DNA from 2 places in the Nocardioides aromaticivorans genome. Region 2 is predicted to be linked to the other one. Evidence: riboswitches for the same ligand, from Rfam matches in the RefSeq annotation. Region 2 holds a riboswitch; the other holds the start of a gene.

Region 1 (4,665 bases), 1.3 Mb from region 2:
GCGACGCCGAGGCCGTCGTCCGTGCGGAGGAAGACCGTGCCGTCCGCGCGGACCTCGACGTCGGGGACTCCCGGGGCGGGGGAGCCCTCGCCGCCGGTGGAGCTGACGGAGACGAGGACGTCGGGGGCGTGGCTCGCGATGGTGGCCGGCGTTGCCGTCGTACCGGTGGGGGCGGGGGCTCCGTCGTCGGCGCAGCCGGTGAGGGCGGCGAGCAGCAGGGTCCCGAGAGCCGCGGCGGCGTGTCGTCGCATGGTGGTCCGACGCGCCGCCGCGCCCACGGGTTCCCGGTCAGCCGACGAGGCGCAGGTTGGTCACCGAGATCCAGCCCCGGTTGCCGCTCGCCGTGGCGACGGCCACCCACGTGCGGTTGCCGTCGACGGCCTGCCCGGTGCGGGTGATCCAGCGCGTGTTCAGCTCCGTGCCGCGCGCCAGCGAGCCGATCGCGCGGTCCAGCGTGCTCGGCCCCTGGCGGATGTTCGTGCCCACCTTGACCTCGTAGGCCCAGTCACCGGCCGTGCAACCGAGCGGCGCGGCACCGACATTGCGCACGTAGCGCGCCGACACCCAGGCGTTGCGCCCGTGGATCTTGTACCAGCGCTGGTTCCGGTCGACGACGGTCCCGTTGAGCTGGCAGTCGAGGACCAGCACGGCGCCTCGCCGGATGGCGGTGCCCGAGCGCGGGACGTGCGTGCTGGGCGCCACGCGCTGGGTGAGCCCGGTCGCCGAGGTCACGACGCCCGTGTACGTCGGCGCCGCGGCGTGCGTGGTGACGTCGGCCAGCGCCGGCCCGGCCGGTGCGGCCAAGCCGAGGGCGGTGCCGGCTGCGACGAGCAGCCCGGCGAGTGTGGAGCGGGTGAGGGTGAGGCGCTTCATGGTTCGACCTTTCCGAGAAGGAGTGCTGCTGGAGGAGACGCCGGCTCCGCCCGGAAAGTTGCGAGACGCCTCCGGTGGTCGAGGAGGTCGCGCAGCGACCTCGGTGGTCGAGGAGGTCGCGCAGCGACCGTCTCGAGACCCCTGGCTCCGGTGCACCCGCTGTGCCCCCTCCGCTGGTTGAGGTGCGAGGCGCGCCAGCGCCGAGCCTCGAAACCTCTTGCTCCGGTGCACCTGCTGTGCCCTGCGGTATGCCTGTGGTCGGGTCTTCAAGCGCAGCGACGAGGAGGCTGGGCGCGGGGCTCGGTTGCGCGGTCGGGTGCGGTCCGGCGGCCTCGTGTTCGCTCGTTGCGCCACTTGTTCTGCACACCCCGTCGAGGGACTTTCCCCTGTCCACAGGCGGGTTTCCGTCGCTTCGTTGTGTCGGAGGTCGATGGGAGAATCCAGTCATGGATCTCGGAATCAGCGGCACCGCGACAGCTGTCTCGACAGCGTCGCTGCTGTCCGAGATCCGTGACGGTGTCGACCTCCGCGACGCCCTCATCGTCCGCGAGTGGCAGGCCATCACGTCGTGGGCCGAGGCCAACATCGTCGACAGTCCCGAGGGCGCCGCGACCCTGACGGAGGGCTACCTCGACACGGGTGTCCCGATCGCCGGCCCGGGTGCCCCGCTCGTGTCGGAGTTCCAGCTGATGGAGCTGATCGCGGTGCTTGGCAGGTCGCCGGATGGTGGGCGGTCGTATGTGGGTCAGGTGATCGAGTGCGCCTGGCGCCTCCCCCTCTTGTACGCCGCGGTGGTGGACGGCCGGGTTGCGCCGTGGCGGGCCCAGCGCATCGCTGACCTGACGAGGTCGCTGCCGGCAGAAGCAGCGGAGTTCGTGGACCGGCACCTCAACGCCGCCGTCGGCGGCGTCGGCTGGGCCCAGCTCGAACGCCTCGTGACCGAGGCGATCCTCCGGTTCGACCCCGAACGCGCCGAGGCCGAACGCCAGGCCGCGAACGAGCACCGTCACTGCAACATCACCGACACCGATGAGCACGGCGGCGTGCACCTCGACGCCTACCTCGATGCGGCCGACGGCCACGACTTCAACCAAGCCGTCGCCCGCGAAGCAGCACTGCGAGGCCAGCTCGGCGACACCGACTCCCTCGACGTCCGGCGGGCGAAGGCCGTGGGTGCGATCGCCCGCCGTGACCTCGCCCTCGACCTGCTGATCGCCGACGAGACGACTGGCGAGGTCATCGCCCAAGCTCCCGGCCGGCGGGTGGAGCTGAACGTCCACATCACCGACACCGCCTTCACCGGCGACAACAACGTCGGGCGGTGTGAGGAGACCAGGTCACCCGTCCACGTCACCCAGGTCAAGGAGTGGCTGCAGGTCCCGGGCACGACCGTCATCGTGCGACCGGTCATCAACCTGGCCGACTGCGTTCCGGTCGACTCCTACGAGATCCCCGACCGCCACCAGCGACGAGTCCGGCTCCGCGACCACACCTGCCGGTTCCCGAACTGTCCCCAACAGGCGGTCCGCTGCGACCTCGACCACGCCAAGCCCCACGGCGGGGGCGGCAAGACCTGCCCGTGCAACCTCGTCCCACTCTGCCGCAGGCACCACCGCGCCAAGACCCACAGCCAATGGCGCTACCTCGTCATCGCGCCGGGCCACTACCTGTGGACCAGCCCCCACGGCCACCACTTCCACGTCGGCCCCGCCGGCACAACACCACTCGACGGCTACTGACCACCAAGCCCCACACCCCGCCCTCCGGCGGGGCCAGCGGCATGTCCGGAGGTTCGTCGAGGCGGCCGATCGGTCGCAGAGAGGTATCCTGCGGTCGATAGTTCACAGTCCACGTCCGTGGTGGGGGAAGCCGGTCGAAGTCCGGCGCTGACCCGCAACCGTAGGCCGCCTCGGGGTGGCGAGCCGGAGCACCTGCTGCGCACGTCCTGACACGAATCGCTGTCGTGGAGAGCAGCGGGATGTCGGCTCGACCGCCTCCCGCCTGCGTGCAGCGGGAAGGAAACAGCATGCTCGCGAGCACCGGAAGTCGCGTCGGCGGCGCATTCGCCGTCAGCGTCCTGGCCGCGTCGTCATTCCTCATCGCCCCGCAGGCGCACGCAGCCACGGCGGCCCCGGTCGGCGACGGCGCTACGTGGCTGATCAGCCAGCTGACCAGCGGCATCGTGCACAACGATCAGTACGACAGTCAGGACTACAGCACGAGCATTGACATCGCGCTTGCCCTGGCGGTCGTCGGCGACCACGACGCGGACGTCGCCGCCATCAGGGATGCGGTCGCCGGCGAGATCGAGGGCTACATCACGGGTGATGCCTTCGGTGACACGGGAAGCACCTATGCCGGACCGGTCGCCAAGAGCGCCTACTTCGCGCAGACCACCGGCGGCGATGCGACGAGCTTCGGCGGCGTCAACCTGATCACGCGCCTCGAGACGCAGGTCGACGACACGACCGGCGCGGCCAATGACACATCGACCTTTGGCAACTACGCCAACACGATCTCCCAGACCTTCGCCGCCAAGACGCTCGCTACGGCCAGCAGCCCCGAGGCAGAGAAGGCAACCGATTGGCTGCTGGCTCACCAGTGCGAGGGCGGTGGGTTCGCACTCGACATCGGGCAGGAAGAGGGAAGCTGCCCGGGCAATGATGCGGCCGACCCCGATGTCACGTCCTTCTTCCTCATCGTCTTCGGCGAGGACGTCGCGAACGCCACTCCGCGGGTCGCACGTGCTGTCGGCAAGGCGGAGGCATGGCTTCTGTCGCGCCAGAAGACGGACGGCTCGTTCAACGGCGGTGCCTCGACCGCTTCTTCCAACACCAACAGCACCGGCCTTGCCGGATGGGCGCTCGGCGAGCTAGGTGACGTCGACGCTGCGACCAACGCCGCGATCTGGCTGCGCCGCCACCAGGTGCAGACGGTGACGGGATGCACGGACCAGCTCGCGACCCAGGTTGGTGCGATCGCCTACGACGACGCCGCGCTGGCGGGCGGGCGGACGGCTGGTATCCCCATCGATAAGCAGTACCAGTGGCGACTCGGGTCGGCCCAGGCCCTCCCGGCCCTCACGTGGGCGCCGACGTCCGCCAGCACCCCGACCCTCACTGGTCCGACGACGTACGTCCAGACCGGCGGCCGCGCCACCGTCAAGGCAACGGGCCTGACTCCCGGTTCCTGGGTGTGCGCCGGCACTGTCCCGGGCTCGGCCGGCCTCGCCGGCACGGCTTCGATCAGCGCCAAGGTGCCGACCGGAGCGACCGGCACCAAGACGATCACCCTGACGGTCGCCGACGGGACGTCCGCGACCACCACGGTGAAGGCCCTCGCCGCCAAGACGCTCAGCCCGACGGTGACCCGCACGGTCGTGCCTCGCGGTGGGACGCAGACGGTCCGGGTCACCGGTCTCGCCGCCAACGAGCCAGTAAAGGTCATCTACGGCGGCAAGGTGATCAAGACCGGCAAGGCCACGTCGACCGGAACCTACGGTTACGCCTTCCCCCTCGGTCGGACGACGGGCCTGAAGTCGGTCCGGGTCCAGGGCGCCTTCGCCAACCGCGTGGGTACCAAGTCCTTCCGGGTGAGTTGAGTGCTCCTCCGCCGACTCGTTATTGGGATCGGCCCGGCCGTGGCGCTCGTCGCCGCGACCGGGCTGTTCGGCGCGTCCGCGGAGGCGAGGGCAGCTGCGGGCTGCGGCGGCACGGCGGGCACCGTCGTGTTCGTTGACTTCAACGAGCTCGTCGGCGGGAGTGACGACCTCCGTAAGGGATGCGCAGCGAG
Region 2 (4,665 bases):
ACGAACATCCGCTGCGCCGGCGTGGGGAAGTCGACCTGCCGGGCGCAGTTCTCGACCGTGGCCCGGTCGCCGTCCGCGGCGCCGCCGTCGGCGCCGGCCGAGCAGGCGGTCAGGGCCAGGGCGGCGGTGGTGGCGAGGACGACGCAGCGGCGGTACCGGCCGCGCGGGGGCTGGGGCATCACGGGTGGGTCTCTCTCTCGTCGTGGCTGAACAGCAGGTGCGTCCGGCCGGTCAGCGGGTGGGTCACGCGGGTGGCCAGGACGCCGAAGGCGTCGTGGAGCACGTCCGGGGTGAGGACGTCGTCGGGGGTGCCGCACGCGAGGAGCGTGCCGTCGTGGAGCACTGCGATCCGGTCGCAGAAGGTGGCGGCGAGGTCCAGGTCGTGGAGGGCGAGGACGACCGCCCGCCCGTGCTCGCGGCTCAGCCGCCGGACCAGCCTCATCACGGCGAGCTGGTGGCGGATGTCGAGGTGGTTGGTGGGTTCGTCGAGGAGCAGCAGCGGAGCCTGCTGGGCGAGGCCACGCGCCAAGACGGCCCGGCGTCGCTCGCCCCCGGAGAGCTGGTCGAGCGGCACCCGGGCGGCACGCTCCAGGCCGACCAGCCGCAGCGCCTCGTCGACGGCGGTGCGCGACGTGTCGTCGACGCCGCCCCAGGACCGCGCGTGCGGCAGCCGGCCCAAGGCGACGAGCTCCCCCACGAGCAGGTCGGAGGGGGCTGCCTCCTCCTGGGCGACGAAGGCGATCCGCCGCGCCCGGTCCCTCGCCGAGTACGACGCCAGCGGCTCATCGCCGAGCCGGACCTCGCCGGCCGTCGGCGCCCGCACCCCGGCGAGAACCCGCAACAAGGTGGACTTGCCCGTCCCGTTGGCCCCGATCAGGCCGAGGACCTCACCGCGTCGTACCTCCAGGTCGATGCCGGTCAGCACGGTTCGGCGGCCGATGCCGCAGGCCAGGTCCCGGGTGGCCAGGGCCGGCCCGGTCGTGGTCACGACTCTCCTCCGAAGCGGTAGCTGCGGCGCCCCAGCAGGATGAGGAACACCGGCGCGCCGATCAGTCCGGTGACGACGCTGAGCGGGATCTCGGTCGGGCGGACGGCCACGCGGGAGACGACGTCCACCCACATCAGGAACACCCCGCCGAGCAGCACCGCGACCGGGAGCGCGGCGCGGTGCCGCGGGCCGACGAGCAGGCGGGCGAGGTGGGGGACGACCAGGCCCACGAAGCCGATCCCGCCGGCCACCGCGACGAGCACGCCGACCAGCACCGACAGCAGCACGAACAGGCCGACGCGCAGCTCCCGCACGGGCACGCCGAGCGCCGCTGCGGTGTCGGGTCCGACGGCGAGGGCGTCCAGCCATCCGCTGGCGGCCATCAGCACGACGAAGGCCGCGACGACCGCGGCCACGGGCAGCCACAGCTGGCCCCAGGTGGCGCCGGACACCGAGCCCAGGAGCCAGAACAGCACGGACTGCGCCGTCTGCGGCTCGGCGCTGCGGAAGACCATGAAGCTCGCGAGTGAGGAGAACGCCGCCGACAGCACCGTCCCGGTGAGCACGAGCCGCAGCGGCGTCAGGCCCCCCTGGAGCATCGCGACGGCGAACACCAGCACCGAGGCGGCGAGCGCGCCGAGCAGCGCGCCGAGGGACAGGGCCCACAGTCCGGCGCCGGCGAGGACGCCCATCGTCAGCACGGCCGTCGCACCGACGCTCGCTCCCGACGACACACCGAGCAGGTAGGGGTCGGCGAGCGGGTTGCGCACGAGGGTCTGGATCCCCGCGCCTGCGAGGGCGAGCCCGGCGCCGACCACGAACGCGAGGATGGTCCGGGGCAGCCGGATGTCCCAGACGATCGCGTCGTACGCCGGGTCCACGGGCGCCCCGGCGAACCGGACGCGGAGCGCGTCCACGACGACGTGGAGGGGCAGCGGCTCGGCTCCGTGGGCGGTCGACAGGAGCAAGGTCGCCCCGGCCGAGGGCACCAGCACGACGAGCAGCACGGGCACGGGCAGGCGGCGCGCGTCGGAGCGTCGCTCGACGGCATCGAGGTGGTGCACGGGTGGGACCTGCTCAGTGTCGGGAGCTCAATCGCGAAGCTCGGTGGGACCACGGCGAGCCAGCAGGTCTTCGGACTCGGGGTCAATCGGACGAGACGCCTTCCCAGACCCTTCGGTCCAGTGGCTGCGTGCCTCGTCCGTCGCCCTCACCGCTGCGCGACAGTTCCGGATTCTCACCGGATTCCCTCACCTCGGGGGTGTGACTGGCTCGGGTCGGAATGTACGCACAGCCGACGCGGCGCGCCAAGCCGGTGTGACCCGGGCGACACGCGGCCGGCCTGCGCCCCCACCGGCAGGTCCGGGCGCCCGGAACCATGGGCAGCCGCCCGCGCTGCGGCAGGATGTAGGAGAATCGTCAGTGCTGACGGGGCTTTCCGGCTCCGGGCGGTGTGACAACGAGCAAGGGGGAGCCGTGGTCGACGCACTGGCGGGGGTGGATGCGGTGGCGGAGCTGCCGGACCCGGAGCTGCAGGAGCTGGAGCCGGAGGCGACCGGACCGGCGTCGTACGAGCGCTTCGGTGTGCACTGGGTACGCCGCGTGCTCCACAAGGAGCGGATCCTGCGCACGATCGACGCGGTCCTGGGCGACCAGATCTCGCTCGGGCCGATCGGTGCGGGCCCGGGCCGGGCCTTCGCCAGCGTGAGCTTCACCGGCACCTTCGGCCCGACGTCGGGCGAGGAGGTGCCGGCCGAGCTGCTGACCTACGCGATCGACCTGCCGATCAGCGTGGTCTTCCAGCTCGACCTGCCGCTGGACAAGCTGAACTTCAACGCCGAGGTCGTGATCCCGCTGGTCCTGGTGGTGCACACCGAGGACCCGTTGAAGCTCCGCCTCGAGCTGCTCACGCCGAGTGAGAACCAGATCGGGCTCGAGCTGAAGACCGACACCCGGCGCGGGGCGATCCTGCGGAAGATGACCGGCTTGGACGCCGAGCTGCGCCGCTTCGTGCTCAAGGTGATCGACACCGAGTTGGCCAAGCCCTACGTGAAGCGGGCGACCTACCTCGACATGGAGGAGCTCATCGACCACGCGTGGCCGATGCTCACCGAGCAGTTCCTTCCGCGAGGACCCGAGGACCGACGGGGCTGACGCCCGCGTGGCGAGGGGCGGGACGCGCCGCGCCGTGGTGCGTGACGGCCTTCGCCGGCGCCTTGATCGCGTCCGACACCATCCCGAACGCAGCCGCGACGAGCGGGATCCACACCGGGATCAGCATGAAGGTGAAGATCGGCACAAGCTGCATCAGGTCGCTCATCGCTGGTGGCTCCGTCCCAGGTCGGGGTGCTGGTTGGTTCGACACGGGAAGTCTCGTCACGGCGCAGGGGTGCCCGCTCGTGCCGTCGAACAGAGTCGGGGCGGCTCTTTGTCGTCCTGCACGAAAAGTGTGACGGGCGCAACATCGCCCGGCCGCGGGCATCGGCCTGAGTAAAATCTCCGCAGTTCAGCGGATCCGCTGGGTAAAGATCCCTAGGTTGGTGTGCGGGACCGGTTGCGCGTGGGGCGCGGTCGGTAGGGGAGTGCAACGCAGGGCGTCGCAGGACGCGGGCCCGGCGCCGCGCTCCCTTCGTGGTTTTCGGCCATGCCCGCTCCGAAGCTCCCTCGGTCGTGCAGTGGGTGCGACCGAACACACACATGGGGACAACGAAATGAAGCAGTCACTGCGGCCTGCCCGCCGCACCCTCTGGCAACGCGCTGCCCTGACCGTCCCGGTCGCCGCGCTCGTCGCCGTGTCGGCCTTCGCGGCGCCGGGCTACGCCGACGACGCGGACGGCGGCAACGGCACTCCCTCCGCCGAGGTCGAGTCGCCCGCTCCCGCGCCGGAGCCCGAGCCGGCCCCGGAGCCGAAGCCGGCTCCCGAGCCGAAGCCCGCGCCGGAGCCGGAGCCCGCCCCCGAGCCCGAGGCCGAGCCCGCTCCCGACCCGGCGCCCGCGCAGGACGACCAGCCCGCCGACGCTCCTGCTCCGCAGGACGTCCCGGCCGACGCGGTTCCCGCGGGTGACGGCGCCGAGGACGGCGCCCAGCAGATCCGGTCGCGCCGGATCGCGGCCGCCAAGGACGACGACGAGAAGAAGGTCGTGGTCTGCAAGTACGTCGGCACCCCGCCGGGCGTGCCGCACCACATCATCGTGGTCAGCAAGAACGCCATCAAGGACTGGGACGGGGTGACCTTCCCGTGGACGTTCGCCGACGCCCAGGACTCCGTCGCGATCCGCTACGCCGTCGGCAACGAGCAGCCGGGCGACGAGGAGCTCGTCAACTGCCCGCTCGCCCAGATCACTCCTCCGACGATCGAGCCGGTCGATCCGTGCGGCCCGGACAACATCGCGTTCCCGGAGGTTCCCGAGACCGACGAGTACACGGTCGAGGTCGTCGACGGTGACGTCGTGCTGACCGCCAAGCCGGGCTACGAGTTCCCGGGCGGAGAGTCCACCCTGACCCTCGAGCTGCCCGCCGACTCGGGTGAGCCCTGCATCGCCACCCCGCCGGACGTGGAGCCGGACGACCCGTGTGGTCCGGACAACGCGGCGTACCCGGCCATCGTGGAGACCGACGAGTACACGGTGACGGTCAACGACGACGGCAGCGTCACGCTCACCGCCAAGGACGGTTGG

Evidence for each region. Region 2 has a riboswitch for cobalamin ahead of BJ993_RS08960 (FecCD family ABC transporter permease). Riboswitches for the same ligand answer to the same signal wherever they lie in the genome.
Region 1: another riboswitch for cobalamin. It lies ahead of BJ993_RS02980 (prenyltransferase/squalene oxidase repeat-containing protein); the one in region 2 lies ahead of BJ993_RS08960 (FecCD family ABC transporter permease).

What each region holds. Positions count from the first base shown of each region.
Region 1 is NZ_JACBZM010000001.1:632,613-637,277, reverse strand. It holds gene BJ993_RS02995 (hypothetical protein) at 1-251, opposite strand, end outside; gene BJ993_RS02990 (SH3 domain-containing protein) at 289-873, opposite strand; gene BJ993_RS02985 (HNH endonuclease signature motif containing protein) at 1,320-2,612, shown strand; cobalamin riboswitch at 2,701-2,826, shown strand; gene BJ993_RS02980 (prenyltransferase/squalene oxidase repeat-containing protein) at 2,900-4,474, shown strand; gene BJ993_RS02975 (ICP22 family protein) at 4,514-4,665, shown strand, end outside.
Region 2 is NZ_JACBZM010000001.1:1,914,058-1,918,722, reverse strand. It holds gene BJ993_RS08970 (ABC transporter substrate-binding protein) at 1-179, opposite strand, end outside; gene BJ993_RS08965 (ABC transporter ATP-binding protein) at 179-988, opposite strand; gene BJ993_RS08960 (FecCD family ABC transporter permease) at 985-2,001, opposite strand; cobalamin riboswitch at 2,097-2,275, opposite strand; gene BJ993_RS08955 (hypothetical protein) at 2,465-3,142, shown strand; gene BJ993_RS08950 (hypothetical protein) at 3,096-3,296, opposite strand; gene BJ993_RS08945 (hypothetical protein) at 3,700-4,665, shown strand, end outside.